2 regions of the Bacillus infantis NRRL B-14911 genome follow, and region 2 is predicted to be linked to the other one. Evidence: a T-box and tRNA genes for the amino acid it is inferred to sense, from the RefSeq annotation. Region 2 holds a T-box; the other holds one or more tRNA genes.

Region 1 (14,450 bases), 2.3 Mb from region 2:
GAAGAAAAACTGCCGCTGTTCGGTCCTGCAGATGGAAAAATCCTGGCGACAGGAGATATGTTCCGGGGGCCTTATACAGGAGTTGTTTCGGATATAGATCTAAATAATCCGGGAAACCGGCTGCAAAACAATGAAGAGCTTCCAGATTAAGCATCAAGCAAATGCTTAAAAGAAAATAATGCATACAAAAAAGCTGCCAGCATGATGCTGACAGCTTTTTTGTATGACCCCTACGGGATTCGAACCCGTGTTACCGCCGTGAAAGGGCGGTGTCTTAACCGCTTGACCAAGGGGCCTTATGGCGGAGAAGGAGGGATTTGAACCCTCGCGCCGGTTGCCCGACCTACACCCTTAGCAGGGGCGCCTCTTCAGCCACTTGAGTACTTCCCCATAGATTGGCTCCGCAGGCAGGACTCGAACCTGCGACCGTTCGGTTAACAGCCGAATGCTCTACCACTGAGCTACTGCGGAATGGTGGGCCTAAATGGACTCGAACCATCGACCTCACGCTTATCAGGCGTGCGCTCTAACCAGCTGAGCTATAGGCCCACTTTGGAGCGGGTGATGGGAATCGAACCCACGACATCAGCTTGGAAGGCTGAGGTTTTACCATTAAACTACACCCGCAATTTTATGGGGCGACTGATGGGAATCGAACCCACGAATGTCGGAACCACAATCCGATGCGTTAACCACTTCGCCACAATCGCCACTGTTCAATGCTATTAGATAAAATAATAAATGGTGGCTCAGGACGGAATCGAACCGCCGACACAAGGATTTTCAGTCCTTTGCTCTACCGACTGAGCTACTGAGCCACAATAAAATTCACTTCCTAAACCTTGTATGGTTTAAGTCCTTTGTTCATCAATTCTCACGGACTTCCTTACAGATTGCCGCAGAAGCTTTTCAGATAAGGTATCAAACTGCTCTACCGACTGAGCTGCTGAGCTATACTGGATATGGATTGTACAAGTGAAAATGGCGGTCCCGACGGGAATCGAACCCGCGATCTCCTGCGTGACAGGCAGGCATGTTAACCGCTACACCACGGGACCAGTATTGCGGGGGCAGGATTTGAACCTGCGACCTTCGGGTTATGAGCCCGACGAGCTACCGGACTGCTCCACCCCGCGACGATAAAAATCATTCAAAAATATAATGGAGGAGGTAGAGGGATTCGAACCCCCGCGCGGTGTTACCCGCCTGTCGGTTTTCAAGACCGATCCCTTCAGCCAGACTTGGGTATACCTCCATATTTCAAGTAAATGGTGGACCTTGTAGGACTCGAACCTACGACCGGACGGTTATGAGCCGTCTGCTCTAACCAGCTGAGCTAAAGGTCCTTAATTTGGTAGCGGCGGAGGGGATCGAACCCCCGACCTCACGGGTATGAACCGTACGCTCTAGCCAGCTGAGCTACACCGCCAAATCAAGTATTTTTTATAAGGTTATATGGTGGAGCCTAGCGGGATCGAACCGCTGACCTCCTGCGTGCAAAGCAGGCGCTCTCCCAGCTGAGCTAAGGCCCCATATTAATTTTAAAATGGTCGGGAAGACAGGATTCGAACCTGCGACCCCTTGGTCCCAAACCAAGTGCTCTACCAAGCTGAGCTACTCCCCGTCATGTAAATGATAAGCGTCGAATCTCTTCAGTGCTTCCTTATTCACATCATCCTGCAATAGCAGTCAGGTGTTCACTCGTTGGCTTATATTCTGGCTTTCATTACATAAATAGTATGGCGCGCCCGAAAGGAGTCGAACCCATAACCTTCTGATCCGTAGTCAGACGCTCTATCCAATTGAGCTACGGGCGCATAGTTAAAATAAAATTAATGGTGCCGAGGACCGGAATCGAACCGGTACGGTAGTCACCTACCGCAGGATTTTAAGTCCTGTGCGTCTGCCAGTTCCGCCACCCCGGCAATCTCTGGAGCGGAAGACGGGATTCGAACCCGCGACCCCCACCTTGGCAAGGTGATGTTCTACCACTGAACTACTTCCGCATATAAAATTGGTGCGGGTGAAGGGAGTCGAACCCCCACGCCTTGCGGCGCCAGATCCTAAGTCTGGTGCGTCTGCCAATTCCGCCACACCCGCATAATTCATTACTAGAGATTGAATGGTGAGCCATGAAGGACTCGAACCTTCGACCCTCTGATTAAAAGTCAGATGCTCTACCGACTGAGCTAATGGCTCATTTGAAACTGGTGCCGGCTAGAGGACTTGAACCCCCAACCTACTGATTACAAGTCAGTTGCTCTACCAATTGAGCTAAACCGGCAATTATGGTGGAGGATGACGGGATCGAACCGCCGACCCTCTGCTTGTAAGGCAGATGCTCTCCCAGCTGAGCTAATCCTCCATATTAAAGCCCGGCAGCGTCCTACTCTCACAGGAGGAGAACCTCCAACTACCATCGGCGCTGAGAAGCTTAACTTCCGTGTTCGGTATGGGAACGGGTGTGACCTTCTCGCTATCGCCACCAGACTATTTTTTCAAGACAAGTATTATTATATCATCTTGTTTTTGTTTTGCAAGGGATTTTTTAAAATTTTTATTCCCTCAAAACTAGATAATGCAGAAGAAGAATTACAAAGCAATCAAATGTGGTTAAGTCCTCGATCTATTAGTATCTGTCAGCTCCACGTGTCACCACGCTTCCACCTCAGACCTATCAACCTGATCATCTTTCAGGGATCTTACTAGCTTGACGCTATGGGAAATCTCATCTCGAGGGGGGCTTCATGCTTAGATGCTTTCAGCACTTATCCCTTCCGCACATAGCTACCCAGCGATGCCTTTGGCAAGACAACTGGTACACCAGCGGTGCGTCCATCCCGGTCCTCTCGTACTAAGGACAGCTCCTCTCAAATTTCCTGCGCCCACGACGGATAGGGACCGAACTGTCTCACGACGTTCTGAACCCAGCTCGCGTACCGCTTTAATGGGCGAACAGCCCAACCCTTGGGACCGACTACAGCCCCAGGATGCGATGAGCCGACATCGAGGTGCCAAACCTCCCCGTCGATGTGGACTCTTGGGGGAGATAAGCCTGTTATCCCCGGGGTAGCTTTTATCCGTTGAGCGATGGCCCTTCCATGCGGAACCACCGGATCACTAAGCCCGACTTTCGTCCCTGCTCGACTTGTAGGTCTCGCAGTCAAGCTCCCTTGTGCCTTTACACTCTGCGAATGATTTCCAACCATTCTGAGGGAACCTTTGGGCGCCTCCGTTACTTTTTAGGAGGCGACCGCCCCAGTCAAACTGCCCGCCTGACACTGTCTCCCGCCCCGATCAGGGGCGCGGGTTAGAATTTCAATACAGCCAGGGTAGTATCCCACCAATGCCTCCACCGAAGCTGGCGCTCCGGCTTCAAAGGCTCCTACCTATCCTGTACAAGCTGTACCAAAATTCAATATCAGGCTGCAGTAAAGCTCCACGGGGTCTTTCCGTCCTGTCGCGGGTAACCTGCATCTTCACAGGTACTATAATTTCACCGAGTCTCTCGTTGAGACAGTGCCCAGATCGTTACGCCTTTCGTGCGGGTCGGAACTTACCCGACAAGGAATTTCGCTACCTTAGGACCGTTATAGTTACGGCCGCCGTTTACTGGGGCTTCGATTCAGAGCTTCGCTTGCGCTAACCCCTCCTCTTAACCTTCCAGCACCGGGCAGGCGTCAGCCCCTATACTTCGCCTTGCGGCTTCGCAGAGACCTGTGTTTTTGCTAAACAGTCGCCTGGGCCTATTCACTGCGGCTTTTCCGGGCTATTCACCCTAAAAAGCACCCCTTCTCCCGAAGTTACGGGGTCATTTTGCCGAGTTCCTTAACGAGAGTTCTCTCGCTCACCTTAGGATTCTCTCCTCGCCTACCTGTGTCGGTTTGCGGTACGGGCACCTTTTCCCTCGCTAGAGGCTTTTCTTGGCAGTGTGGAATCAGGAACTTCGGTACTAAATTTCCCTCGCCGTCACAGCTCAGCCTGATGCAAACGGGATTTGCCTCGTTTGCAGCCTAACTGCTTGGACGCGCATATCCAACAGCGCGCTTACCCTATCCTCCTGCGTCCCCCCATTGCTCAAACGGTAAAGAGGTGGTACAGGAATATCAACCTGTTGTCCATCGCCTACGCCTTTCGGCCTCGGCTTAGGTCCCGACTAACCCTGAGCGGACGAGCCTTCCTCAGGAAACCTTAGGCATTCGGTGGATGGGATTCTCACCCATCTTTCGCTACTCATACCGGCATTCTCACTTCTAAGCGCTCCACCAGTCCTTGCGGTCTGACTTCGATGCACTTAGAACGCTCTCCTACCGCGGACACCTGATGGTGTCCACCCACAGCTTCGGTGATACGTTTAGCCCCGGTACATTTTCGGCGCGGAGTCACTCGACCAGTGAGCTATTACGCACTCTTTAAATGGTGGCTGCTTCTAAGCCAACATCCTGGTTGTCTAAGCAACTCCACATCCTTTTCCACTTAACGTATACTTTGGGACCTTAGCTGGTGGTCTGGGCTGTTTCCCTTTTGACTACGGATCTTATCACTCGCAGTCTGACTCCCATGGATAAGTCTTTGGCATTCGGAGTTTGTCTGAATTCGGTAACCCGATGGGGGCCCCTAGTCCAAACAGTGCTCTACCTCCAAGACTCTTACAACATGAGGCTAGCCCTAAAGCTATTTCGGAGAGAACCAGCTATCTCCAAGTTCGATTGGAATTTCTCCGCTACCCACACCTCATCCCCGCACTTTTCAACGTGCGTGGGTTCGGGCCTCCATCCAGTGTTACCTGGACTTCACCCTGGACATGGGTAGATCACCTGGTTTCGGGTCTACGACCACATACTCATTCGCCCTATTCAGACTCGCTTTCGCTGCGGCTCCGTCTGTTCAACTTAACCTCGCATGTAATCGTAACTCGCCGGTTCATTCTACAAAAGGCACGCCATTACCCTGACCCGAAGGTCATAGGGCTTTGACTACTTGTAGGCACACGGTTTCAGGATCTGTTTCACTCCCCTTCCGGGGTGCTTTTCACCTTTCCCTCACGGTACTGGTTCACTATCGGTCACTAGGGAGTATTTAGCCTTGGGAGATGGTCCTCCCTGCTTCCGACGGGATTTCACGTGTCCCGCCGTACTCAGGATCCACTCTGGAGGGAACGAAGTTTCAACTACGGGGCTGTTACCCTCTATGGCCGGCCTTTCCATGCCTGTTCATTTACTCCGTTCCTTTGTAACTCCGTGTAGAGTGTCCTACAACCCCAGGAGGCAAGCCTCCTGGTTTGGGCTAATCCCGTTTCGCTCGCCGCTACTCAGGGAATCGCGTTTGCTTTCTCTTCCTCCGGGTACTTAGATGTTTCAGTTCCCCGGGTCTGCCTCCAATGCCCTATGTATTCAGGCAAGGGTTCCATCCCATTACGGATGGAGGGTTTCCCCATTCGGAAATCTCCGGATCAAAGCTTACTTACAGCTCCCCGAAGCATATCGGTGTTAGTACCGTCCTTCATCGGCTCCTAGTGCCAAGGCATCCACCGTGCGCCCTTTCTAACTTAACCTGTTCGGCCGATGATAAGCTTCACATCTCTTCGTCATCTCAATCGTCAGCATCCTCACGTATACAAAACATACGCTCCGGTGCTTCCTCAATCGATTCCTCGACCTGTTCGCTTCTCATCACCCTCACGGTTTTTAAACTCTTATTTATTTATAAGAGAGAAAACCTAAAATGGCGATTACTCGGTAATGTCTTCTTCATTACATTATCTAGTTTTCAAAGAACAAAAATGAGAGATTATACTCTCAAAACTGAACGAACAAAGAGCGTCACGTCTTGTATATATTCCTTAGAAAGGAGGTGATCCAGCCGCACCTTCCGATACGGCTACCTTGTTACGACTTCACCCCAATCATCTGTCCCACCTTAGGCGGCTGGCTCCAAAAGGTTACCCCACCGACTTCGGGTGTTACAAACTCTCGTGGTGTGACGGGCGGTGTGTACAAGGCCCGGGAACGTATTCACCGCGGCATGCTGATCCGCGATTACTAGCGATTCCAGCTTCATGCAGGCGAGTTGCAGCCTGCAATCCGAACTGAGAATGGTTTTATGGGATTCGCTTAACCTCGCGGTCTTGCAGCCCTTTGTACCATCCATTGTAGCACGTGTGTAGCCCAGGTCATAAGGGGCATGATGATTTGACGTCATCCCCACCTTCCTCCGGTTTGTCACCGGCAGTCACCTTAGAGTGCCCAACTGAATGCTGGCAACTAAGATCAAGGGTTGCGCTCGTTGCGGGACTTAACCCAACATCTCACGACACGAGCTGACGACAACCATGCACCACCTGTCATCCTGTCCCCCGAAGGGGAACGCCCTATCTCTAGGGTTGTCAGGAGATGTCAAGACCTGGTAAGGTTCTTCGCGTTGCTTCGAATTAAACCACATGCTCCACCGCTTGTGCGGGCCCCCGTCAATTCCTTTGAGTTTCAGCCTTGCGGCCGTACTCCCCAGGCGGAGTGCTTAATGCGTTTGCTGCAGCACTAAAGGGCGGAAACCCTCTAACACTTAGCACTCATCGTTTACGGCGTGGACTACCAGGGTATCTAATCCTGTTTGCTCCCCACGCTTTCGCGCCTCAGCGTCAGTTACAGACCAGAAAGTCGCCTTCGCCACTGGTGTTCCTCCACATCTCTACGCATTTCACCGCTACACGTGGAATTCCACTTTCCTCTTCTGCACTCAAGTCCCCCAGTTTCCAATGACCCTCCACGGTTGAGCCGTGGGCTTTCACATCAGACTTAAGAGACCGCCTGCGCGCGCTTTACGCCCAATAATTCCGGACAACGCTTGCCACCTACGTATTACCGCGGCTGCTGGCACGTAGTTAGCCGTGGCTTTCTGGTCAGGTACCGTCAAGGTGCCGGCAGTTACTCCGGCACTTGTTCTTCCCTGACAACAGAGTTTTACGATCCGAAAACCTTCATCACTCACGCGGCGTTGCTCCGTCAGACTTTCGTCCATTGCGGAAGATTCCCTACTGCTGCCTCCCGTAGGAGTCTGGGCCGTGTCTCAGTCCCAGTGTGGCCGATCACCCTCTCAGGTCGGCTACGCATCGTTGCCTTGGTGAGCCGTTACCTCACCAACTAGCTAATGCGCCGCGGGCCCATCTGTAAGTGATAGCCGAAACCATCTTTCAGCATAGCCTCATGAGAGGCTGTGCATTATCCGGTATTAGCTCCGGTTTCCCGAAGTTATCCCAGTCTTACAGGCAGGTTGCCCACGTGTTACTCACCCGTCCGCCGCTGACTTCAGGGAGCAAGCTCCCATCCGTCCGCTCGACTTGCATGTATTAGGCACGCCGCCAGCGTTCGTCCTGAGCCAGGATCAAACTCTCCATATAAGAGTAAGATTTAGCTCTGATAAAAATAAGATTTACGTTGACGTTTTTGTTCGTTCAGTTTTCAAAGGACAATCTCCGTCGCTCAGAAGCGACTTTATCAATATAACATCTTCAACCGAAGAAGTCAACATCTTTTTTTGTTTTTCAAAACTTGAATTGGATGTTTTCGTTTCTTCCTCGTGAGGACAAGTAATAATATATCATGGTGAAATTACAATTGCAATATAATTTTTTAATTTAATTTCATTTTTTGTCCGTTAATTTTTTCAGATTAAGGAATGGTTGAAATACTGCTCTGATGTGTCCCCCTATCTCAATCAGGCTGGGCTTCTTAAAAATGCCTCAGCTGTCGCCCCGTATTCCTGCAATCAACACGAAAAAAAAGAAACTTATATGAATGGGTCATACATTCAAAGCCAGTCCATATAATATATTAACATATTCGAAAGGTGAGATTTATGCTTCAAACCGCCGCACTCTACTTATCATTTATCATGGCTGTATTCTTGTTGGCATTTTCCTATTTCGAAGGAATTAAAATTGCAGACTCGGAAGAAAAAGTCTACGGAGGCACTTTTATTTTCACCACGGTATCCGGTTTTATTTTCTCCGGGCTTACTTTTGCTTTTATTTAATACCAATTAAAAGTGGCCATCCTGCTGAGGATGGCCACTTTTCAGCTTTGCATGAATTCCCCTTACCTTTGATCTAAAAAGCAAGAAGGGGCGTACGAGCAGGATGAACGGAGGATAAAGGCATCACAGCCTGTATCTGCTTCTCCTCATTCTTTAAGTTTTATTTCTCAAATCTGTCTCTAGTGTACTCCTCCTGCAGCAGCGCAGAAATGACAGCATCTTTGTATATTCCTCTGTGAACAAACCGCTTCCTTAGTATTCCTTCTATTTTAAAACCCTTTTTTTCAAGAAGCTTTTTTGAGGCAGCATTCTCCGGAAGGTAGACCGCCTCTATCCTGTTCAGGTCCATGCAGATGAAGCCATAGCGGATAATCGCATCCAAGGCTTCTGACATAACGCCTTTGCCCCAGGTGTCCGGGTGGAGCTCATAACCGATTTCCGCCTTATTATGAAGCTTTTCAACTGAATGGAATCCGCAGGTTCCCTGGAGGGTTTTGTCTTCTTTCCAGCAGATAGCCCACCTGATCTGCATCTCCATACTGTATCTCCACAAAAGACTTTCGAGAAGATCTTCTGCTTCACTGACGGACCTAAAGGGCTCTACATCATAAAACCTGGTTGCTCCAGGATCAGAAAATATGCTGTACAGCTTGGGAATATCATCCGCCTCAGGCTTCCTGAGCAGAAGCCTTTCAGTCTCTATAATGGGGAATTCTGAAGCAAAGGCCGCATCAATCCCTGCCATACCAATCACCCTCCTTTCAATAACACTCAGCATATACAATAAAAGGCTTCATTACCTAATGGCTTGGGTGATTTCCGCTTGCTTCTGCCTTCTTTGCTTTCCTCTTCATCATTCTGCCATCTGCAAGGAACAGCATGATCCCCCCGATGACAATCATTCCTCCAGCAGCCTGATACCAGGCCACTAACTCCCCGAGCAAAAAATATGCCAGGACAGCAGCACCCACCGGCTCAAAGAGGATAGCCATAGAAATCGTGGAGGTGCTGAGCCATTTCAGGGACCAATTGAAAAGCGTATGGCCGAGCAGGGTGGGAATAACCGCAAGGAGAATAAAGTAGACCCAGTCGCTTGCAGGGTAAGGTCCAAGAGGCTCACCAACAGCAATTACATAGATCAAAAGGGTTAAGGCACTTATACTGTACACGGTGAATGTATAAGTAATAAGAGACAGCCTTTTTCGCACTGTCTGCCCAAACATCAGGTAAGCTGTAACCAGTGCACAGGCAGCAAGGGCCAAAAGATCTCCAAACAATGCAGTTCCGCTGACCCTGAAGTCCCCCCAGCTGATAAGTACACTTCCTCCAATAGCGATCACTCCGCTCAATATTGCTTTCACAGTAAACCTTTCTTTGAAAAATAAGTAGGTCCCGGCAAAAGCGAACAGCGGCTGCAAGGTAACAAGGACAGTTGAGCTTGCCACTGAAGTATAGCGGAGAGATTCAAACCAGAGGATAAAATGAAAGGCAAGGAATATCCCGGCTATGGCCGAATACATCCAATCCCGCCGGCCAATCTGTTTGAGCTCTGGCCCATATTTAAATAATACGAGAGGCAGCATCAGCAAAACAGAAAAGAATAAACGATAAAAAGCTATCACTCCTGATGGTGCAGCTGAGAACTTAACCAGAATGGCAGATGTGGAAACAGACACCACACCAATTGCCAATGCTGCATAAGGGTTCATCTTGGGCAAGTCATTGCATCTCCTTCTAAGAAAACTCCAGTTTAGCTATAATATTACACTTACCGGTTTTTACATGGCCATCTTTTTTCGCTTGCAAGTTTCAAATCTAAATAATAAAGCGCCCAGCCCAAGATGGGGCAGGCACTTCTTTGTTCTATTCCCCGCTCTCAACCTCTGCAGCAATCACACCTATCAACGATTTCATCGTATAGTAAACATCGGTCGTATACATGCTCCTCGTTGTAGTTATCACACAATTGATCAATATATCATCTGCTTCCTCTTTGACACGGACCCGCTTGATTCCTAATTTCTTGCTTTTTATTTCCTTCATCAGGGTTGTCAGGTCCGTACATTTCTCAATATACAGCTTTACCCTGATTTCCTTTTCCTTCAGTTTTTTTGGTCCTATCCGTTCAAATAAAGCAGGAATGATTTTAACTCCAATAATGATAAAAATGACTCCCAGCAGCGCTTCTATATAGAACCCTGCACCAATGGTAATGCCAATTCCCGCTGAAGCCAGCACAAGAGCGGCTGTTGTCAGCCCGGAAATAGCTTCGTTGCCCCTGCGCAGAATCACGCCCGCTCCAAGGAATCCTATTCCGCTTATTACATAAGAAGGAATCCGCCCCGGGTCCATCGGCCTTGAATATTCCTTTGAATACAGGAAAGCTGATTCGTAAGACACGATGGTCAGCAGGCATGCCATCACCGAAACAATCAGGCAGGTCTTAAGCCCAAGCGGCTTCCCTTTCAGCTCCCTCTCTAAACCGATGACAAGACCCGCTAAGGCTGCGAACCCCAGCTTCATTATTACATCATTCTTTATCACCAAATAGAACATTTCTTCCATATGTATCCCCTCTTCAATTACTATCTATATAAATATTCCAATATAGATAGTTGAATAAACTAATTTTTGAATAAAAATAGCGGTACGCATACTTTTCTTTTCCTACTTTATGCGGCCTTGCTCTCTAATATTATTGTATACTTTTAGGTTCACTGGCAGAAAACTTAAGATTTTATTTTTAAAAAGAAAAATTAGAATTTCCTCTTGCATATTTGATCAAATACGGATATAATTTTTCTTGTACCGAACACGGGGCATTAGCTCAGCTGGGAGAGCGCTACGCTGGCAGCGTAGAGGTCAGCGGTTCGAGCCCGCTATGCTCCATACATTCAAAAACCAAAATCCAAGAGGATTTTGGTTTTTTTGTTTTATCAGCATAATAAATATAGTTTTTGAAATACTAATTTGCATTCCATTATGTTATTCAGGCAAAATATACCATGACCATTAACGTGTTTAAGGCACTGCAAAACGGGAATAATGCCCATAACACAATAAAAATGATGGGAGAGATTAGCATGATCTCAACGATTGCTATTTTGGCAGCAGCCTTTACTGCCGCAGCAGGCTTGAATTACTTTGCAGTGAAAGAGGCGGATTTTACAGAGGAAGATTTACTAAAGGACAAATGAGGATGGCCGAATATTTAAATACAGCAGATAAAACATGACCCTTGACCAATTGCAGCAATTGGCCAAGGGTCTTTATTTTTGTACAAATCCTCAGGTTCTATGGAAAGAGCCCAGAACTTCGGTCGTTTCTGTAATATTGACAAAGGCCTGCGGATCAACCTCATCAATCATGCTCTTGACCTCAGTCAGCTGATAGCGGGTTATGACTGTCATGAGGATCTTCCTGCCTTCCCCTGTATAGCCGCCCTCTCCATTGATAACCGTAATTCCCCTGTAGATGCTTGAGAGAAGCTTTGCTTTCATTTCTTCGCCTTTGGCTGTTACGATCATCACTGTCAGCTTAATATGCTTCGTATGAATAGTATCAACCACCTTGCCCGTGGCATAGATGGCTACCATTGTATTCAATGCAGCATCCCAGCTGAAGATGAAGCCTGAAGCCAAAACCACGATTGCATTCATCAATGAAAGAATGGCGCCAAGCGGGAAATCTTTTTTCCTCGTCAAAAGCATAGCAATGATATCAAATCCCCCTGAGGAGCCTGAAGCCTTGAACACAAGCCCGATTCCCGCACCCGTCAATACCCCGCCGAACACGGATGACAATATAGGCTCAGAAGAGATTGCGTTGACTGGTATTAAGTAAAGACTGACGGAAAGCGTCAGCACAGAAACGATTGTATAGAAAATAAACCGTTTCCCAAGCTTAATGACACCAAGGATCAGCAAAGGCAGATTCAACAGAAAGTTGAGGAGGCCAGTATTGAAGGGTGTAATGATGCCGAGCATGATTGCCACCCCGCTCAGACCGCTGCTCAGGATTTCATGGGGGATCAGGAATAGATTATAAGCAAAGCCTACAATCGCAGAACCCAGAATAATGATCAGTAAATTTTTCATATGGCATCCCCCTTTATTTCCACAACAATAATAATTTAATTTATTATAGTAGAGAAATAAAGGAATCCCTAAAAAATAGTGTTTTCAGAATAAATAACTATAACTGGAAATCAGTTTTCTGGTAAAAGAAATTTGGCGTTTTGATTTCATTTTTATAGCTGCTGTGAAAAATATGTGTAGCTGCCGGAGAAATGGGCGGAATCAGCCAGGTCCATTCACCAGTTACCGGCCTGCCGCATGCTGATTCTTTTTCTTCAAACAGCCTGAACTGCTGTGCGGCTGTATGGTGGTCAACAATGCTGACCCCCTTCTTTTTATAGGAATGAAGAACAGCTGTATTCAGCTCAACCAGCGCACGGTCCTTCCACAAGGAGGCGTTTCTCTTAGTATCAAGCCCCATCCTGTCCGCTATTTCCGGGACCAGATTATACCTGAAATCGTCTGCAAGATTCCGGGCGCCGATTTCTGTCCCCATATACCAGCCATTAAAGGGTGCAGCCGTATACCGGATTCCGCCGATTTCAAGGCACATATCCGATATGAACGGAACAGCATACCACTTTAATTGCAGATCGCTGAACCACTCAAACTCAGGATGCTCAAGCGGCACTTCAAGAATATCTTCAGCAGATACATCAAATAGCGCCGGCTTCCGCCCATCTATCTGGACAAGAAGAGGCAGTGGGTCAAACTGCCCGTATTTCCCTTCCCATCCCAATTCACGGCACAAGTTCGTCAGTTTGACGGAGGCTGGGTCGCCTATAATCTTATCACTGGTATCATAGCCGGCATACCTGATCAGCTGGTGGTTAAGAATCCTTACTCTTTTGTTTTTTTCCTCCTGACGGAATACAGTGATGGCGGACCTTACCTTGCCGCCGTTCGTAGCATAGCTGATATGCCTCATCAAAGCTTGGCCAATTTCGTCTTCAGTCTCAAGCTCCCTTTCATCGAACACTTTAAGGCTGTCCCAAAAGAGCCTGCCGATGCATCGGTTGCTGTTCCTCCAGGCCGTTTTTGCACCATACTCAAGCTCTTCATAGGTGTGATGATAACTGCCTGTACGATCTATCTCCTCAAGGATTTCAATGAGGCGCTGTTCTGTTTCGCTGCTGCTTTTATTCAGCTCTCTATGGCATAAAGCAATAAAGTTCTCTGCTTCCTTCCTCAGTTCCTTTGCCAAAAATTTGCCCCCCTGTATCGTATAGTGATCCTGATGCAATGGCCATTTCCATTCAGTTCTTGTCTGCAGGGTAGACGATGCCAAGCTGGCTTCTCACAGAATCAAGAATTTCCATGACAGCAAGGGAGTTGGACAATGTGTTCGTTGCCGATTCCAGCTTTCCGCTTTTGACAAGCCCGACGAATTCTTCTGCTTCATAATACATCGAGGCTTCCTTCTGCTCTCTTGTAATTGATTCTGAACTGCCGCCGCGATAGCGGATTTCAGCCTGTTCCGGCGTATGGATTTTATCGATTACAATATTTCCGTTCTCTCCCTGAATTTCTGCAGGAAGCTGGGAGTCAGTGATTTTTGAATACATGATGACAGCATCCATTTCTTTATACTTCAATACCATGCTTCCTTCCCCATCAACTCCTGAATCAAGCATAACACCCTGCGCCTTCACCTCATCCGGCTTGCCGAATAGGACCACCAGCGGATAGATGCAGTAAATGCCTATATCCATCAATGCACCGTTGGAAAACTCAGGTTTGAAGGCATTCAGGATCCTCCCTTCCTTGTATGCGTCATATCGCGAGGAATATTGGCAATATGATGCAAAATACCTTCTGACCGGTCCGATTTTTCCTAAATTCTCCCGGACGGCTTTAAAGTTCGGCATCAAAGTGGATTTCAGCGCCTCCATCAGTACCACCTTATTCCTCTGTGACGCTTCAATCATGAGCTTTAATTCAGCCGCATTGCTGGCTGCAGGTTTTTCGCAGAGCACATGCTTTCCATGTTCCATCATCAGAATTGATTGTTCCGCATGAAGTGAATTGGGGCTGGCAATGTAGACAGCGTCAATCTCACTGCTTGCCGCCATTTCCTCTAAGGACGTATATGTATGTTTCACACCATATTTATCTGCAAATTCCCTTGCTTTTTCTTCTGTCCGTGAATAAACAGCCGTAAGCGCAAAATCCTGCACTTGATCTGCTGCATCAAGGAACCTCTCTGTTATCCAATTTGTTCCAACTACACCGAAACGAACCATTACGGCACCTCCATGAATGCTTTTTATTCTCTCCAACAAGGATACATTTTTTCTGCTTATTTCGCCAGCAGCTGCAATTTGTGGTTTCTAATCCAGCAGA
Region 2 (14,450 bases):
TTCCTTTATCACAACTTCTCATTGTTTAAACATGGCCGGGGCATTTGTTCATAGGGATCTCTTATCCTGAATAAAGATAAAATAGCGGGTATTTCACCGGAAGGGGCGGTTGTATGAACGGAGCGGCATCACTGTTATTTGCCTTGTGCGGGGTTTTGTTCCTTGGGGCGGTGTATTATATGCTGGCTTCCAAAAAGCCTGGCGTATATCCTCCTAAATCGATTCAAAAGAAAAGGGCAGGGGCGCTTGCGGGGGCGGGAGCTGTTTTCTTTCTGCTGGCTTTTATTTTGACTGGATTTTCCTAATGAAAAATGCTCGGAAAAGGTTTTTGAACACTTAACTGCATCCAATCTTAAGATTAAATTCTAAGGCTACTGGTTGGAACGTGGCTGTTAATTTCCGTTCCGGGCACTTCGCTTTCCGCGGTCGGAGTTGAGCCTCCTCACCGCAAGCGGCTGCGGGGTCTCAACTCTTCCGCTATTTCCCGCAGGAGTCTACGTGCCCTGCACTCCAATTAACAGGGGTTTTAAAATTTTATTGTATCTGTAATATTCATGGTAGGTAATTAAATTGACTACGCGTGTGTAAACACATCAAAAAGAAAAAGGGAAACGGAAGATAAAATATCATCCATAACCCTTTTTCTTTTCTCTATTTCAAGAGAGGTTTTATGTGTGGCTTGCTGTCAGTTTTGTTCTTTTGATGATGCTCATGGCAACCGGGTAAAGGATGATCATCGCAACTGTATTGACAGCCGCTGCAGGAAGGACCACAGCCACGAACAATGCGGCAAAGGTTCCCGGCAATCCTGCAATCAAAAGAGCGGAAGTCAGGAACACTGCTCCTGAAATAATGGTGCCGGCAGCAGTCAGGACCGCTGCTGAAACTACTGAACCATTAAACTTCTTGACTGCTAAAAACAAACCGAAAAATACAAAAGCAGTGATAGGCTTATCGATGATGTTTGGGATCTGTCCTGCAGGAAAAGTAGTCGTCAGGGCGGAAATCAGTCCTGTCGCAAGGCCCAGCAAAAGCACACTTTTCTTTTCAGGAAAAAGGATAATCCCGAGGAACATCATGGTGAGCATCATGTCAGGTTTCATTCCCAGGAAAAATCCCGGAACAACGGCATGAAGGACGGCACCCATTCCGATAAGCAATGATAAAGCAACTAAATTCTTTGTATTCAATTCTAACCTCTCCTCTTCTCAGCTATTCTCGCTCTTTCTCTTCCTGCAGTGCACTCTTGCCTGCAGCGAAAAGTTACTCGTATTATACCACACTATCAATTAAGATGAAACGGAATATGTTTCTGTTCAGTTATTATTTTTGAATTTTCTCATAAATTCAGCTAATTTCTCAGCATGTTCAAGCGGGACGGCGTTATAGATGGATGCCCGGCAGCCGCCGATTGATCTGTGGCCATTCAGTCCCACGAATCCCGCTTCTTTGGCTGCATGGAGAAATTGGCCTGCAGCTTCTTCAGTATGAAGGTTAAATGTGATATTCATTTGAGAGCGGCTGTCCTTTCTGCTGTGCCCCTGATAAAATCCTTCGCTGTCATCGATGCTGCTGTATATCAGCTCTGCTTTCTGTTTGTTCCTTTCAGCGATAGCGGCAAGCCCGCCTTCTTTTTCCACCCACTCGAGCACCAGCATCAGCATATAAATGGCAAGCGTCGGAGGTGTATTATAAAGAGATTGACTCTTGCTGTGGGTGAAATAGTCGAGCATGACGGGAAGGTCCCCGCGCGGTCCTGAAAGCAGGCTTTTTTTCAAAATCACTACAGTTACGCCTGATGGGCCTAAATTCTTTTGGGCCCCGGCATAGATGATATCGAATTTGCTTACATCTATTTCTCTGCTCATGATGTCGCTTGACATATCGGCAGCAAGAGGGACATTTGTTTCAGGAAAATCCTGCCACTGTGTACCGTAAATTGTGTTGTTGCTCGTAAGGTGGAGATATGCAGCGTCTTTCAGGTCAGCCAGGCCTGAAAGCTCTGGTATATAACGGTATGTATCTTCTTTGCTGGATGCAGCTGATGCTGTTTTGCCGATTTTGGCAGCTTCCTTCATGGCTTTTTCAGCCCATGAACCTGTCAGTGCGTAATAGCCTGTTTTGCCCTCTGCCAAAAGATTCATCGGCAGCATGGTAAATTGAAGACTGGCCCCTCCCTGGAGAAAGAGGACCTCATAATCATCCGGCACACCAAGAAGCCGCCGAAGCAGAGTTTTCGCCCCTTCATGCACCTCCTCATATTCCCGGCTCCTGTGGCTGAGCTCCATCACACCCATTCCTGTTCCATTAAAATTAAGCCAGTTCCGCTGTGCCTCCTCCAGTACAGAAAGAGGGAGGGCGGCCGGACCGGCATTGAAATTCAATGCACGCTTCATTATCTTACCTCCCTATAGTGCTTTAAAGAATAAAAACTTTATTCCATCCTATCAGAAACAGAACGAAAGTAAACAAAAAAGTGGGAATGTTTTAAAAATGATAAAAAGGAATACTTTACAGTTGTTTTATCAGTCTGAATTTTGAGGCACATTTTGAATCAAAAGGGTATCAGGTAAGGGGCCCCCTTAAAAATGAGCAGCCTCGCCAGTGCCTCCTAAAACCGGCCCGGTCCACAAAAAAATCCGCACTCAGCCAGTTTCAGCTTTAGTACGGATTTTTTTCCTGCTATTACAGATGGCTGCTGATGCCTCCAGCAATCTGCTTCAAATCCTCAGGAGAGTATTCATCCTGGTGGGTTTTCCAGACAGCGCCGAAACCGTCGCCTTTTCCATAGCGCGGGATGAGATGCAGATGGAAATGGAATACCGACTGTCCTGCTGCTTCGCCATTGTTATTCAATGTATTGAGCCCAATCGGGTCAAATTCTTCTTTGATGGCGCTGGCGATGGCAGGAACCGACTCATATAGCCGTGCCGCGATTTCGGGAGTCAGCTCGTAAAGATTTTCTTTATGTACTTTCGGGACGACAAGTGTATGGCCTTTTGTTACCTGACTGATGTCAAGGAAAGCATATACATGTTCATTTTCATAAACTTTCGCTGAGGGAATTTCCCCATTGATGATTTTGCAAAAAATACAATCCTGCATAATGGCACCTGCCCTTTCTTTTTCTCAATATTTTACCATACCAGGGGATGTGAGGAGAAATCATCCGCCAATTTTGCCGGCAAAGGAAAGATTAAAGGAGAATGAGGGAGGATGGCGAACTTACAAAGTACTGTATATATGGAAGGAGAATCAGGGTGGGTTCAAGAATCATGCATCTGCTGGTAGCTGATATGGCTGCTGAAAAATTAAAGATTAGGGATAAGGCTTCCTTTTTGCTCGGAGGGATTGCACCTGATGCTGTTTCGCCAAAGGAGCTTTCGCATTTTTACACAGGGGAGACTGAGGATTTTACTAGGTCGATTGATTATGAAGCTTTCCTTGAAAAGTACCGGCATGCAAGCAATCATGCCTATATCCTTGGATATTATGCGCATCTGATTGCCGATGATTTGTGGCTTAAAGGCTTTTATCTGCCATGGCTGAGAAATAGAATGGATCAGGACGAACGGATCTTGAAGCTATACCATGCGGATTTTGGGCTCCTTAATGGGAAGCTGCTTGCTGCTTACGGGAGCCGCAGCCTTGCTGCGTTACTGAATGAGAATAGGGGAATGCCTGATTTGGAGGAAGTGCCGTCCCATGCCGTTAGTGATTTTGTCCCGCATTGCCTTGCTGATATGGAGTACGGTGAGGATGCACTGAATGCGCCGCTAAAGGTGTTCACTTTTGACCAGATTGCAGGTTATGTGGGAACAGCTGCTGAGCTTGCCTGCCTGAAAATCGAACAGGCTGCCGCCCGGCTTTGAGAAGCTGCTGATTTTTTTGCAGACCAGATGCAGGTTTGCGGGCCAAACATCACAAAGAAAGCAGGACCCGGTGCGGATCCTGCTCCTTCTGAAGGGGAAATCACTTCGCTGAAACGTTCTATTACAGGTTATTCTCTGCGACAAACACCTCATTTTTTAAAATGGTCAGTGCTTAGTGAGAGATCTGATCCTTGTTCAAGCGTACCATCCCCTTGTTTCTTTATAGGTTTCACAACTTATAAAGCTGGCTGATGGGTCTTTGATAAACACCTCATTCCAGAAGAATGTCATGTGTTCCAAGTATCTGGTTAATTGGCACTCCTGTGCAATGCAACCATCCCCTTATAGCAACGCTGGAAGCTTATATTGAATGAAATTGGTCTTTGACAGACACCTCATTTCAATTGATGAAAATCATCTTTCCCCTTCATAGATTAGAATGCCCATTGAAAGAGGGGATATGCATCCGGATTTAAATTTGTCCCTGCTTCAATCTTTTGCTGGGGCAGCCATTTTGTTAAACTAGAAGCATCACAATAGATGGAAGGGCGTTTTGGAATGTCTTTGTTGAATATTAGCAATATAACAGGAGGCTATACGAGGAATCCTGTTCTGAAGGATGTTTCCTTCACTGTGAATGCAAATGAAATCGTCGGCCTGATTGGATTGAATGGAGCAGGCAAAAGTACGACAATCAAGCATGTTATCGGGCTGATGGAGCCGCATTCCGGGGAAATCACAATCAATGGATCTCCTTTTCACAAGGATAAGGAGGCATACAGAAGAAAATTCGCGTTTGTCCCCGAAACCCCGATCCTTTATGATGAACTGACGCTTGAGGAGCATCTGAGAATGACAGCGATGGCTTATGGCCTCGAAGAGAAAGAATATCAGGAAAGAATGCAGGGCCTTCTGAAGGAATTCCGGATGGAGAAGCGGCTGAAATGGTTCCCGGCCCATTTTTCAAAGGGGATGAAGCAAAAGGTCATGATCATGTGTGCTTTCCTGGTGCAGCCATCACTTTACATAGTTGATGAACCATTTGTCGGGCTGGACCCGCTCGGCATCCAATCGCTACTTGATCTTATGAAGAAGATGAAAGAGGAAGGGGCGGGCATATTGATGTCGACCCATATCCTGGCTACAGCGGAGCGGTATTGCGACCGTTTTGTCATTCTCCACGAGGGCAAGGTGAGGGCTGCAGGCACACTTTCTGAGCTGCAGCAGCAATTCTCCATGCCAGGCGCGACACTTGATGATCTATATATACAGCTGACAAAGGAAGAAGATTATGTTTGAAGAGGGAAAACTTTGGAAGAACAGATTCGGGGATGGGCTCAAAGAACTGAGCCGCTATCTCCGCTATATATTGAACGGGCATATTGTCATTGTGCTCGTATTTCTATTCGGGATGGCGGCCTTTTATTATCAGGAATGGCTTAAAGGCGTCCCGGAAGATTTTCCTGCGGCTGCGATCATGGCTGTCCTGCTGGGGGTATTGCTGACATACAGCCCTGTTTATACTTTCTTGACTGAAGCAGATAAAATCTTCCTGTTGCCTGTAGAAAACAGGCTGTCAGGCTATTTTCGCAGGTCGCTGGGTGTCAGCTGGGCCGTGCAGGCCTATCTTCTGCTGATGGGCCTCGGCATATTCATGCCAATGTACGCAGTCGTAAACGGGGGAAGCTTTGAGCCGTTTCTCTTCTTTCTGATAGGCTCACTCGCTGTTAAGCTGCTGAATCTTCTGATCCGCTGGCATGTCCAATATTACGTTGAAAAAAATACAAAGATGATCGATTCTGTTATCAGGTATTGCCTCAATGCAGCTTTTCTTTATCTTTTATTTTCAAATGCCGGCATCCTGTTCCTGCTCCCAGTACCGGCAGTCCTGCTGGTACTATGGCTGTATTTCAGGAAACAGACTGAACCAAAGGGCCTGAAATGGGAATATCTTATTGAACAGGAAGAAAGAAGGATGACATCCTTTTACCGCCTGGCCAATCTTTTTACAGATGTGCCGAAGCTTAAAGATAGAGTGAAGCGGCGCAAATGGCTGGACTGGCTGGCAAACAGGATCCCATATGGGCAGGATAAGCTGCATGCGCATTTATATATGAGGACCTTCATCCGCTCAGGTGATTATTTCGGCCTGTTCATCAGGCTGACAGTAATAGGGGGAGCGGCGCTTTATTTGATATCATTCGGGATGGGGCAGATCCTCCTTGTGCTGTTATTCCTTTATCTGACGGGGTTTCAGCTGCTGCCGCTCAGGAACCATCATGAGAACAAGCTCTGGATCCAGCTTTACCCTCTGAAGGAAGAGTGGCGGGAAAAAGCCTTTACTTCACTTCTCTCAGCTGTCCTTTATCTGCAGACCATCATTCTTTCCCTGGTTGTGCTGCTGAAGGGGGACGGGCTGGCCGCGCTTGCCAGTGCGGCAGCTGGTGCCGTGTTTTCGTGGGTATTTGCGAATATTTACAGCAGAAGGAAATTGAAGAACTGATTAGAAGCCTCCGTTATTTAAATGGAGGCTTTTTGCAGCGCCTGAAACCTTTCCGGAAGAAAAACGTAGTATTAAGCACAAACTAAAAGCTGAACGAGAGGAAAGGGTGCAGCCGAATGAATGAGTATGAACAGATGGTTTCACGGGAGCTGGAGGAGTGGAAGAGGAAGCTGCTGAAGCGTTCCGGAATGCTTAACCGTCTTTCAAAGAAGGCGCAGACAAAAATCAACAGCTATATCCCGGAGAAAGCACATGCCGTCATTACCGAGGGAATCAAGAATATGGTAAAAGCAACCTTGGCAGGCTCTAATCTGACTACCAGGAAAAGGCTCGATGCCGGGCTGCGCCTTGAGGAAATGGACGGAAAATTGGCTGAAAAGCTGGCTGCATACCGTAAGACTGCAACCATTGAAGGAGCCGGCACAGGCGCAGGCGGCATCCTATTAGGGCTTGCCGACTTCCCGCTGCTGCTTTCAATCAAAATGAAATTCCTTTTTGAAGCTTCAGCCATTTATGGCTATGATCCCGGAGAATATGAGGAGCGCCTTTTTATCCTGCATGTGTTTCAGCTTGCGTTTTCAAGTGATGAGAAAAGGCGGGAAACATTGGCTGTCATTGAGAATTGGGATGAGAAAGTGAAAGAGCTGAAGGATATGGAATGGCGCGGGTTCCAGCAGGAGTACCGTGATTATATAGACTTTGCCAAAATGCTGCAGCTGCTCCCGGGCATAGGGGCGGTTGCGGGGGCTTATGCGAATTATAATCTGCTTGACCAGCTGGGAGAGACAGCAAGGAATGCCTACAGGCTCCGGTTTCTAAAAAAATAAAGGAAAAAAAGCATCCTCCGAATCATCGGCGGATGCTTTTTGCTTATACGGTGACGTTTTCCTGAAACTCGACTTTGTGGTATTGCAGTGCCGCAGAACCTAGTGTCTTTGCAGCAATCAGCATTGCCTTTTCATCAATATCGAATCTTGGATGATGGTGCGGGTATGCAGCATCATCGCTGAGAGGCTTCGCTCCTGTGAAGAAGAATGTGCCTTTTACATGCTGAAGATAATAGGCAAAATCCTCGCCGCCCATTTCCGGTGCTGTTTCAACGACTTCCTTGACCTCAGGAATCGATCTCGCGCACTCGGCTAGGAAGTTGGTTTCTTCTTCATGGTTGATGACAGCCGGATAGCCGCGGTGATAAGTATAGCTGTATGTGCTGTCAGCAGTATAGCAGGTTCCTTTCACGACTCTTTCCAATTCTTCTTCAATATCGTTCCGCACCTGCTCGCTGAAGGTGCGCACTGTGCCTTCCAATTTAGCTTTATCGGCAATGACATTGAAGGCATTTTGGGCCGTGAATGATCCGACAGTAACAACGGCTGAGTCAATTGGATCGACCTTCCGGCTGACGATCTGCTGGAGGTTGACGACAAGCTGGGAGGCTGTCACAATGGCATCCTTCGTTTTATGAGGCTGCGCTCCGTGTCCGCCCTTTCCTTGTACAGTGATTTCAAAGCGGTCGGCTGCAGCCATGAAAGGACCGGTCCGGTACTGGATCTTTCCTGTCGGTTCGGAAGCCCATAAGTGGGTGCCGAAAATGGCGTCCACTCCTTCAAGGCAGCCATCCTTGATCATGGAAACAGCGCCGCCCGGTGCATATTCTTCCGCATGCTGGTGGATCAGGACATACGTCCCTTCCAATTCGGAGCGCAGCTCGTGAAGGACCTTTGCAAGCACAAGCAGTGTTGCAGTATGGCCATCATGGCCGCAGGCATGCATGACGCCCGGGACGAGCGATTTATAAGGAACATCTTTTTCATCCTGGATTGGAAGCGCGTCAAAATCGGCACGGAGGGCAATCGTCTTCCCTGGCTTCTCTCCGTAAACCTTGGCTACGACTCCATTCCCGCCGACATTTCCTTTTACTTCGATTCCCAGCTTTTCATAATATTCTTTTATGTATTTTGCTGTATTTTCTTCCTGAAAGGAAAGTTCAGGATGCTGATGGAGATAGCGGCGGATCGCTGCCATTTCTTCATAATAGTCTTCAAGTCTGCTGAATAATGAACTGATCATAATAACTCTCCTTTGTGTTTTAATTTTTACTGTTTCGAAAATTATAACATTATTTTTATAAATTGCAGGATAATAAGCCTTCAAATTTGAAAAACTTTAGAATAATATTCTAAGAGTGTATGAAAAAGAAGCTGGGGAGATGGTATGGGTTTGCAGTTAAAACAATCAAAAGCAGCGCTGGCAGCTGTTATAATGGCAGTGGCTGCAGCAGTGCTGATAGGCTATTCAGTATCAGGGGGAGAATCTTTATGGTTTGACGGAGCTGTCTCATCTGCTGTCACAGGGATTTTTTCGGCCTCTTTCTATCCGCTGTTTGAATTTTTCACCTGGTTTGGCGACAAGCAGGGCATCGGTTTGGCAGCGCTTATAGTTCTTGCTTGGCTGTGGTTCAAGAAGAGAGACTATCTGGGCATGGCAGTCCTTGTGTTTGCCGTTGCACTCGGGAACGAGGCCAGCAAGCGGCTGAAGGAGCTGTTCGGCAGAGAGAGGCCGGAGCTGGAGCATATCACTGAGGTGAATAGTCTCAGTTTCCCGAGCGGACATGCGATGGTAGGGGGCATTTTATATATGCTGACAGCCTATTTTGTCATAAAGGAATTAAAGTCTGCTGGAGCCAGGATGATGGCGGCAGCTGCGTTTGCCCTTTGGATCCTTTTGATCGGGATCAGCCGCATTGTCCTTCAGGTCCACTATCCGACCGATGTTGCGGGAGGGTATGCTTTTGCTTTTATTTGGGTTTACATATGGGTTATATTCTATGTATTTATGAACAGCAGCTTTGGCAGGAAAGTGAATTAAGACAGGAGGAATAAGGATGATAGATTTAAGAAGCGATACAGTGACAAAGCCGACAGAAGAAATGAGGAAGGCTGCTTACGAAGCAGAAGTCGGGGATGATGTCTACGCGGAAGATCCCTCCATCATCAAGCTTGAAGAGTCCGCAGCAGACATACTCGGGAAGGAAGCAGCCCTGCTTGTGACAAGCGGTACCCAGGGAAACCAGGCGGCCATCCTGACGCATACAAGACCAGGGAACGAAATTCTCCTAGAGGCAGAGTCCCATATTTTCTATTACGAATCAGGAGCCGCTTCTGCTTTTGCCGGTGTCCAGACAAGAACGATTGCAGGAAAACGGGGGGAAATGGATCCCGGCGCAATAGAAGCTGCCATACGGGGGAAAGATCAGCATTTTCCCGAAACCGGCCTGATTTGTCTGGAAAATACACATAATCGTGCTGGAGGGGCTGCTGTGTCTGTGGAAAATATGGAGGCTATCCATGCAATTGCCCGCAGGCATAAAATTCCTGTCCATATGGATGGAGCAAGGCTGTTCAATGCCGCAGCCGCACTTGAGAGGCCGGTCACTGATTTCACCCGGCATGCTGATACAGTCCAGGTATGCTTGTCCAAGGGGCTTGGAGCACCAGTCGGGTCAATCCTTGCCGGAAGCAGGGAATTTATCCAGTCTGCCCGCATCTGGAGGAAAAGACTTGGGGGAGGCATGAGGCAGGCAGGCATCATCGCGGCACCAGGGCTGATTGCACTGACGCAGATGAGGCACAGGCTTCACGAAGACCATGAGAACGCCCGGAAGCTTGCTGAGGGGATTCAAAATATAAAAGGCATTAATGTCGTCAACCAGGTAGATACAAATATCATAGTTGCAGACGTAAAGGAACTGGGCCTGAGCTCAGAGCAGTTTGTAGAAAGGCTGGAGAAGGAAGGAGTTCGCGCAGTTACTTTCGGGCCATCTTCGGTGAGGTTCACCACTCATTTCGATGTGTCTGCCAGTGATATAGAAAAGGCGCTGGATGCTGTCAGCAGGACGGCAGCGGGGCATGTGTCTGCGCTGTAAAATTTGAATTAGCATCAGGACCGGTGTTCTCTGATTAGGGAGGGCACCGGTTTTTAGTGTTGATTTTGGAATTTATTGTAAGGAGGAAAAATTATAACAGTTTTTAGGGAGAATCATTGAGATTTTAGGTAAAATCTTTCGAATTTTATGTAGAATAAAGCAGAATTCAGGCAGAATGACCATATTCGCCGTTTGATAAAACAGTAATTCATATAGAATCGCCTCTTCTTCACAAAAATTCATGCTGAATTCCTCCTAATCTATCCCAGCAAAACCAAAACAGCTGAAATCTAATAAAATACAGGTTTGACATCGTACATTTCACTGTATATAATACTGAAAAATAACTGAAACAATGAAGGGGATCAGTAAACAGTCTATGTCTATCCAAGAGAGGGAGCCGGCGGTGGGAGGCTTCTATAGACAGCTGCCGAACCTGCCCCGGAGTTCGCTGCCGGATACTTGAAGGCAGCAGCGGCACATGCCGTTATCATGAAGAGAGTATAAAGCCTTGCTTTATAAATTAGGGTGGTACCGCCATGATCTGGTCCCTATTTTATAAATCGGGGCTTTTTTATTTTTCCAGCAGAATGCCGGCGCTTCTGCACTCTTCAAGAAGCTTCAGCAGCTCTTTCCCTGGCCGGGATGAGAGCTGATGCGTTTATCGTTTCACACTTAATCAGAATATGGGGTGCAATCATGGCAAAGGAATTTGTAAAAGAAATTACGGCAATGGAAGAGGATTTTGCCCAATGGTATACAGATGTGGTGACCAAGGCGGATCTGATCGATTATTCAAGTGTCAGGGGATCAATGATCATCCGACCTTACGGATATTCTTTGTGGGACAATATAAAAAACGAGCTGGACAGAAGGATCAAGGAAACAGGGCATGAAAATGTTTATATGCCAATGTTTATTCCTGAAAGCCTCCTCCAGAAAGAAAAGGACCATATCGAGGGATTTGCGCCAGAGGTGGCATGGGTGACCCATGGCGGATCAGAAGAGCTGGCAGAACGGCTAGTCGTCAGGCCGACATCAGAGGTCCTTTTTTGCGAACATTATAAAAATATCATCCATTCTTACAGGGACCTGCCTAAGCTGTACAATCAATGGGCCAATGTGGTCAGATGGGAAAAAACGACCCGGCCTTTCCTAAGGACGCTTGAGTTCCTGTGGCAGGAAGGGCATACATGCCATGCAACAGACGAGGATGCGCACGAAGAAACGACAAAGATGCTCGATGTCTATGCAGATCTGTGTGAAAACGTCCTGGCCATACCGGTCCTTAAGGGCAGGAAAACAGAGAAAGAAAAATTCGCCGGCGCAAAATTCACCTACACAATTGAGAGCCTGATGCATGACGGAAAAGCACTCCAGACAGGAACCTCACACCATTTGGGGGACGGTTTTGCCAAGGCATTCGGCATCCAGTATTCGGACAGAGAAGGGGAACTTCAGCATGTGCATCAGACGTCGTGGGGGCTTACGACTAGAGTGATCGGCGCCATGATTATGGTCCACGGCGATAACAGGGGCCTGATCATCCCGCCGCGGATTGCGCCAACCCAGCTTATGATCGTCCCTGTGGCACAGCATAAAGAAGGGGTTCTTGATTTCTGCTATGAGCTGAAAGAGAAACTCGGCAAGAGTTTCAGGGTCGGAATTGACAGCAGCGACAAAAAGCCTGGCTGGAAGTTCAATGAGTACGAAATGAAAGGAATCCCGCTCAGGCTTGAGGCCGGCCCGAAGGATATCGAGAATAATCAGGTCGTGCTTGTCCGCAGGGATACAGGCGAAAAGCTGTTTGTCCAGGCTGAAGGGGCAGAGCAGGCAATCGCCGGGCTGCTGGAAGATATCCAGTCAGGCTTGCTGGAAAAAGCGCGGGACCTACGCGAACAAAAAACAGAGAATGCTGCAGGCATGGGTGAGTTCAAGCAGGCATTGAAGGATAATCAGGGGTTTATTAAAGCAATGTGGTGCGGCAGGAGGGAATGTGAAGACAGAATTAAGGAGGAGACCGGTGCAACCTCCCGCTGCATTCCTTTTGAACAGGAGCATATATCCGATGTTTGTGTCTGCTGCGGCAATAAGGCAGAAGAGCTCGTTTATTGGGCAAAAGCTTATTAACGGGGCTTTGCAGGAAAGTTATTTGAAAACCATTTAATATTTTTTCTGCCGGGAAGGAATTTTGGCCCGGAAAAAGAATGTATTGACTAAGGCAGTGAAAGCTTCGCCGACAACATTAAATCCACCAAAGAGGATTGTTATAAATGAAGAGAACGGGCCAATTCGCTTTAGTCAGCATTTCTATTTTATTCACTTTAACGCAAGCCTTCATTTTCGATGACCCCTGGCATAAGGAAATTGTTGATTTCACCATTGCCACTATTATTGCCTGGTTTGTAGGCTGGCAATATGACAAATTGAAATATCTTACAGGGAAAGCGAAAGAGAACGAAGCATTTTACAGGCAGCTGATCGAAACGATGCCGGAGCCTGTCATCATCCAGGATTATGACAAAATTGTCTATGCAAACAAAGCGGCTGAGAAGATGGTGGCTGCTGAAAGCAAAGAGGAATTGGTCGGCAGGTCAGTATTTGATTTTATGGAAGCGCCGGATGCCGCCAAATACAAGAAGATACTTGATGTAACATATAAAGAAAAACTTCCGGCAGGCCGGAGGGAACAGAAAATTACCAGGCTTGACGGCAAAAAGATTTATTTTGAAGTGTCCACCTTATTTACAAGCTTTCAGGGCAGGAAGGCAGTGCTTTCAATCGGCCAGGATGTTACGGTTAAAAAAGAGCAGGCAGACCTGCTTCTGCAAAAGTCAGAGAAGCTGGCGCTTGTCGGGCAGATGGCCGCTGGGATTGCCCATGAAATCCGCAATCCTCTGACAAGCATTAAAGGATTCATCCAGCTGCTGAAGGCGGAGGGAAATCGGGAGTATGCCGATATTGCCATCTCAGAGCTGGACCGGATCAATCTGATTGTTGGAGAGTTCCTTGTCCTCGCCAAACCTGCGGCTGCGGTATACAGGGTATGCGATCTTAAGAAGCTGATTCAGGAAGTGGTTGTACTGATTCAGCCGCAATGCCTGATCCATAATGTCCAGATAATCACCGGGCTTGATCTGGATGAATCGGAGATATGGTGTGAGGAGAATCAGCTGAAGCAGGTATTTATCAATATGATAAAAAATTCTGCTGAAGCCATGCCGGATGGCGGGACCATCACGATCAAGGCAGCGGACAGGAAGGATGGGCATGTGGCTGTCATGATCAAAGACGAAGGGACAGGCATCCCTCCAGAGCGGATCAACACACTTGGCGAGCCTTTTTATACAACAAAAGAAAAGGGGACGGGCCTTGGCCTGATGACCAGCTTTAAAATCATCGAAAATCACAGCGGGCTCGTCAAAGTCAGCAGCGAGGTCAATAAAGGGACGGTTTTTGAAATTATACTCCCGAAAACCCAGACGGAAGCAAAGGGACATTCATTTAACTGATGCTGATCAAATAGGCGTTTCCCAAGCCTCTTTTCGGGAATAAGGATAAAAACACCGTTAGGAGGGACAGCTCATGCCTGAAAATAACAAGGATGGCCAGAACCAGGAAAGCCTGCTTGAATATGAACGAAAGCAGCATTCCGGCGGGGAAGCGCCTGACAAGCTTAAAGAGGGAAGGAAGCCTGACCAGCAGAACAGGCTGAAAGATCAGGAGAATATGAGAAAATAGTTCGGGAGAATAAAGCAAGCGGGCATGCCACTGGGCACAGCCCGTTTTTTTTCGTACCTGGTGCAGACCAAGCCAGGTTTCCCTCTCAAGGCACAAAGGGTATACAAAAGGAAACTTTCTATAGACATGGAGAATGATCGTATGAAAAAACAGAGAATAGAATTTGTCTTTTTGCTTATATTGGCTGCTTCCCTGTATGTCCTGTTCTTTACCGGTGCAGGCTACTTCTGGAAGCTCGCCTGCGCAGGGCTGTATGCTTTTATTATACTGGTGAGCATCTACTCGCTGATTCTTGAAAACCGCACTTCCCACCATACGCTCCTCTGGATTTATGTCCTGATCTTCATTCCGGTGGCAGGCTATATGTTCTACTTATATTCAGGGCAGCTTTATCTGAAAGGATATCTTT

Evidence for each region. The T-box of region 2 lies ahead of proS (proline--tRNA ligase). A T-box ahead of a tRNA ligase gene usually reads a tRNA of that ligase, here a tRNA-Pro.
Region 1: it has a tRNA-Pro gene. The T-box ahead of proS (proline--tRNA ligase) is inferred to sense a tRNA for this amino acid. The anticodon was not compared.

The regions. Positions count from the first base shown of each region.
Region 1 is NC_022524.1:3,778,502-3,792,951, forward strand. It holds gene N288_RS19005 (hypothetical protein) at 1-150, shown strand, start outside; tRNA gene N288_RS19010 (tRNA-Glu) at 225-296, opposite strand; tRNA gene N288_RS19015 (tRNA-Ser) at 300-390, opposite strand; tRNA gene N288_RS19020 (tRNA-Asn) at 397-471, opposite strand; tRNA gene N288_RS19025 (tRNA-Ile) at 473-549, opposite strand; tRNA gene N288_RS19030 (tRNA-Gly) at 554-627, opposite strand; tRNA gene N288_RS19035 (tRNA-His) at 635-710, opposite strand; tRNA gene N288_RS19040 (tRNA-Phe) at 743-818, opposite strand; tRNA gene N288_RS19045 (tRNA-Asp) at 983-1,058, opposite strand; tRNA gene N288_RS19050 (tRNA-Met) at 1,063-1,136, opposite strand; tRNA gene N288_RS19055 (tRNA-Ser) at 1,163-1,255, opposite strand; tRNA gene N288_RS19060 (tRNA-Ile) at 1,270-1,346, opposite strand; tRNA gene N288_RS19065 (tRNA-Met) at 1,353-1,429, opposite strand; tRNA gene N288_RS19070 (tRNA-Ala) at 1,457-1,532, opposite strand; tRNA gene N288_RS19075 (tRNA-Pro) at 1,548-1,624, opposite strand; tRNA gene N288_RS19080 (tRNA-Arg) at 1,741-1,817, opposite strand; tRNA gene N288_RS19085 (tRNA-Leu) at 1,837-1,925, opposite strand; tRNA gene N288_RS19090 (tRNA-Gly) at 1,932-2,006, opposite strand; tRNA gene N288_RS19095 (tRNA-Leu) at 2,016-2,100, opposite strand; tRNA gene N288_RS19100 (tRNA-Lys) at 2,124-2,199, opposite strand; tRNA gene N288_RS19105 (tRNA-Thr) at 2,209-2,284, opposite strand; tRNA gene N288_RS19110 (tRNA-Val) at 2,290-2,365, opposite strand; rRNA gene rrf (5S ribosomal RNA) at 2,374-2,490, opposite strand; rRNA gene N288_RS19120 (23S ribosomal RNA) at 2,610-5,554, opposite strand; rRNA gene N288_RS19125 (16S ribosomal RNA) at 5,847-7,396, opposite strand; gene N288_RS19130 (GNAT family N-acetyltransferase) at 8,192-8,776, opposite strand; gene N288_RS19135 (DMT family transporter) at 8,832-9,740, opposite strand; gene N288_RS19140 (MgtC/SapB family protein) at 9,895-10,596, opposite strand; tRNA gene N288_RS19145 (tRNA-Ala) at 10,848-10,920, shown strand; gene N288_RS19150 (YitT family protein) at 11,319-12,128, opposite strand; gene N288_RS19155 (nitric oxide synthase oxygenase) at 12,226-13,311, opposite strand; gene N288_RS19160 (Gfo/Idh/MocA family protein) at 13,364-14,350, opposite strand.
Region 2 is NC_022524.1:1,226,803-1,241,252, forward strand. It holds gene N288_RS06395 (hypothetical protein) at 114-305, shown strand; gene N288_RS06400 (tryptophan transporter) at 669-1,190, opposite strand; gene serC (3-phosphoserine/phosphohydroxythreonine transaminase) at 1,317-2,396, opposite strand; gene N288_RS06410 (HIT family protein) at 2,686-3,105, opposite strand; gene N288_RS06415 (zinc dependent phospholipase C family protein) at 3,261-3,872, shown strand; gene N288_RS06420 (ABC transporter ATP-binding protein) at 4,431-5,171, shown strand; gene N288_RS06425 (ABC transporter permease) at 5,164-6,375, shown strand; gene N288_RS06430 (EcsC family protein) at 6,492-7,202, shown strand; gene N288_RS06435 (M20 family metallopeptidase) at 7,246-8,445, opposite strand; gene N288_RS06440 (phosphatase PAP2 family protein) at 8,590-9,243, shown strand; gene N288_RS06445 (threonine aldolase family protein) at 9,260-10,300, shown strand; T-box leader at 10,647-10,856, shown strand; gene proS (proline--tRNA ligase) at 11,000-12,430, shown strand; gene N288_RS06455 (ATP-binding protein) at 12,574-13,812, shown strand; gene N288_RS25065 (hypothetical protein) at 13,886-14,041, shown strand; gene cls (cardiolipin synthase) at 14,183-14,450, shown strand, end outside.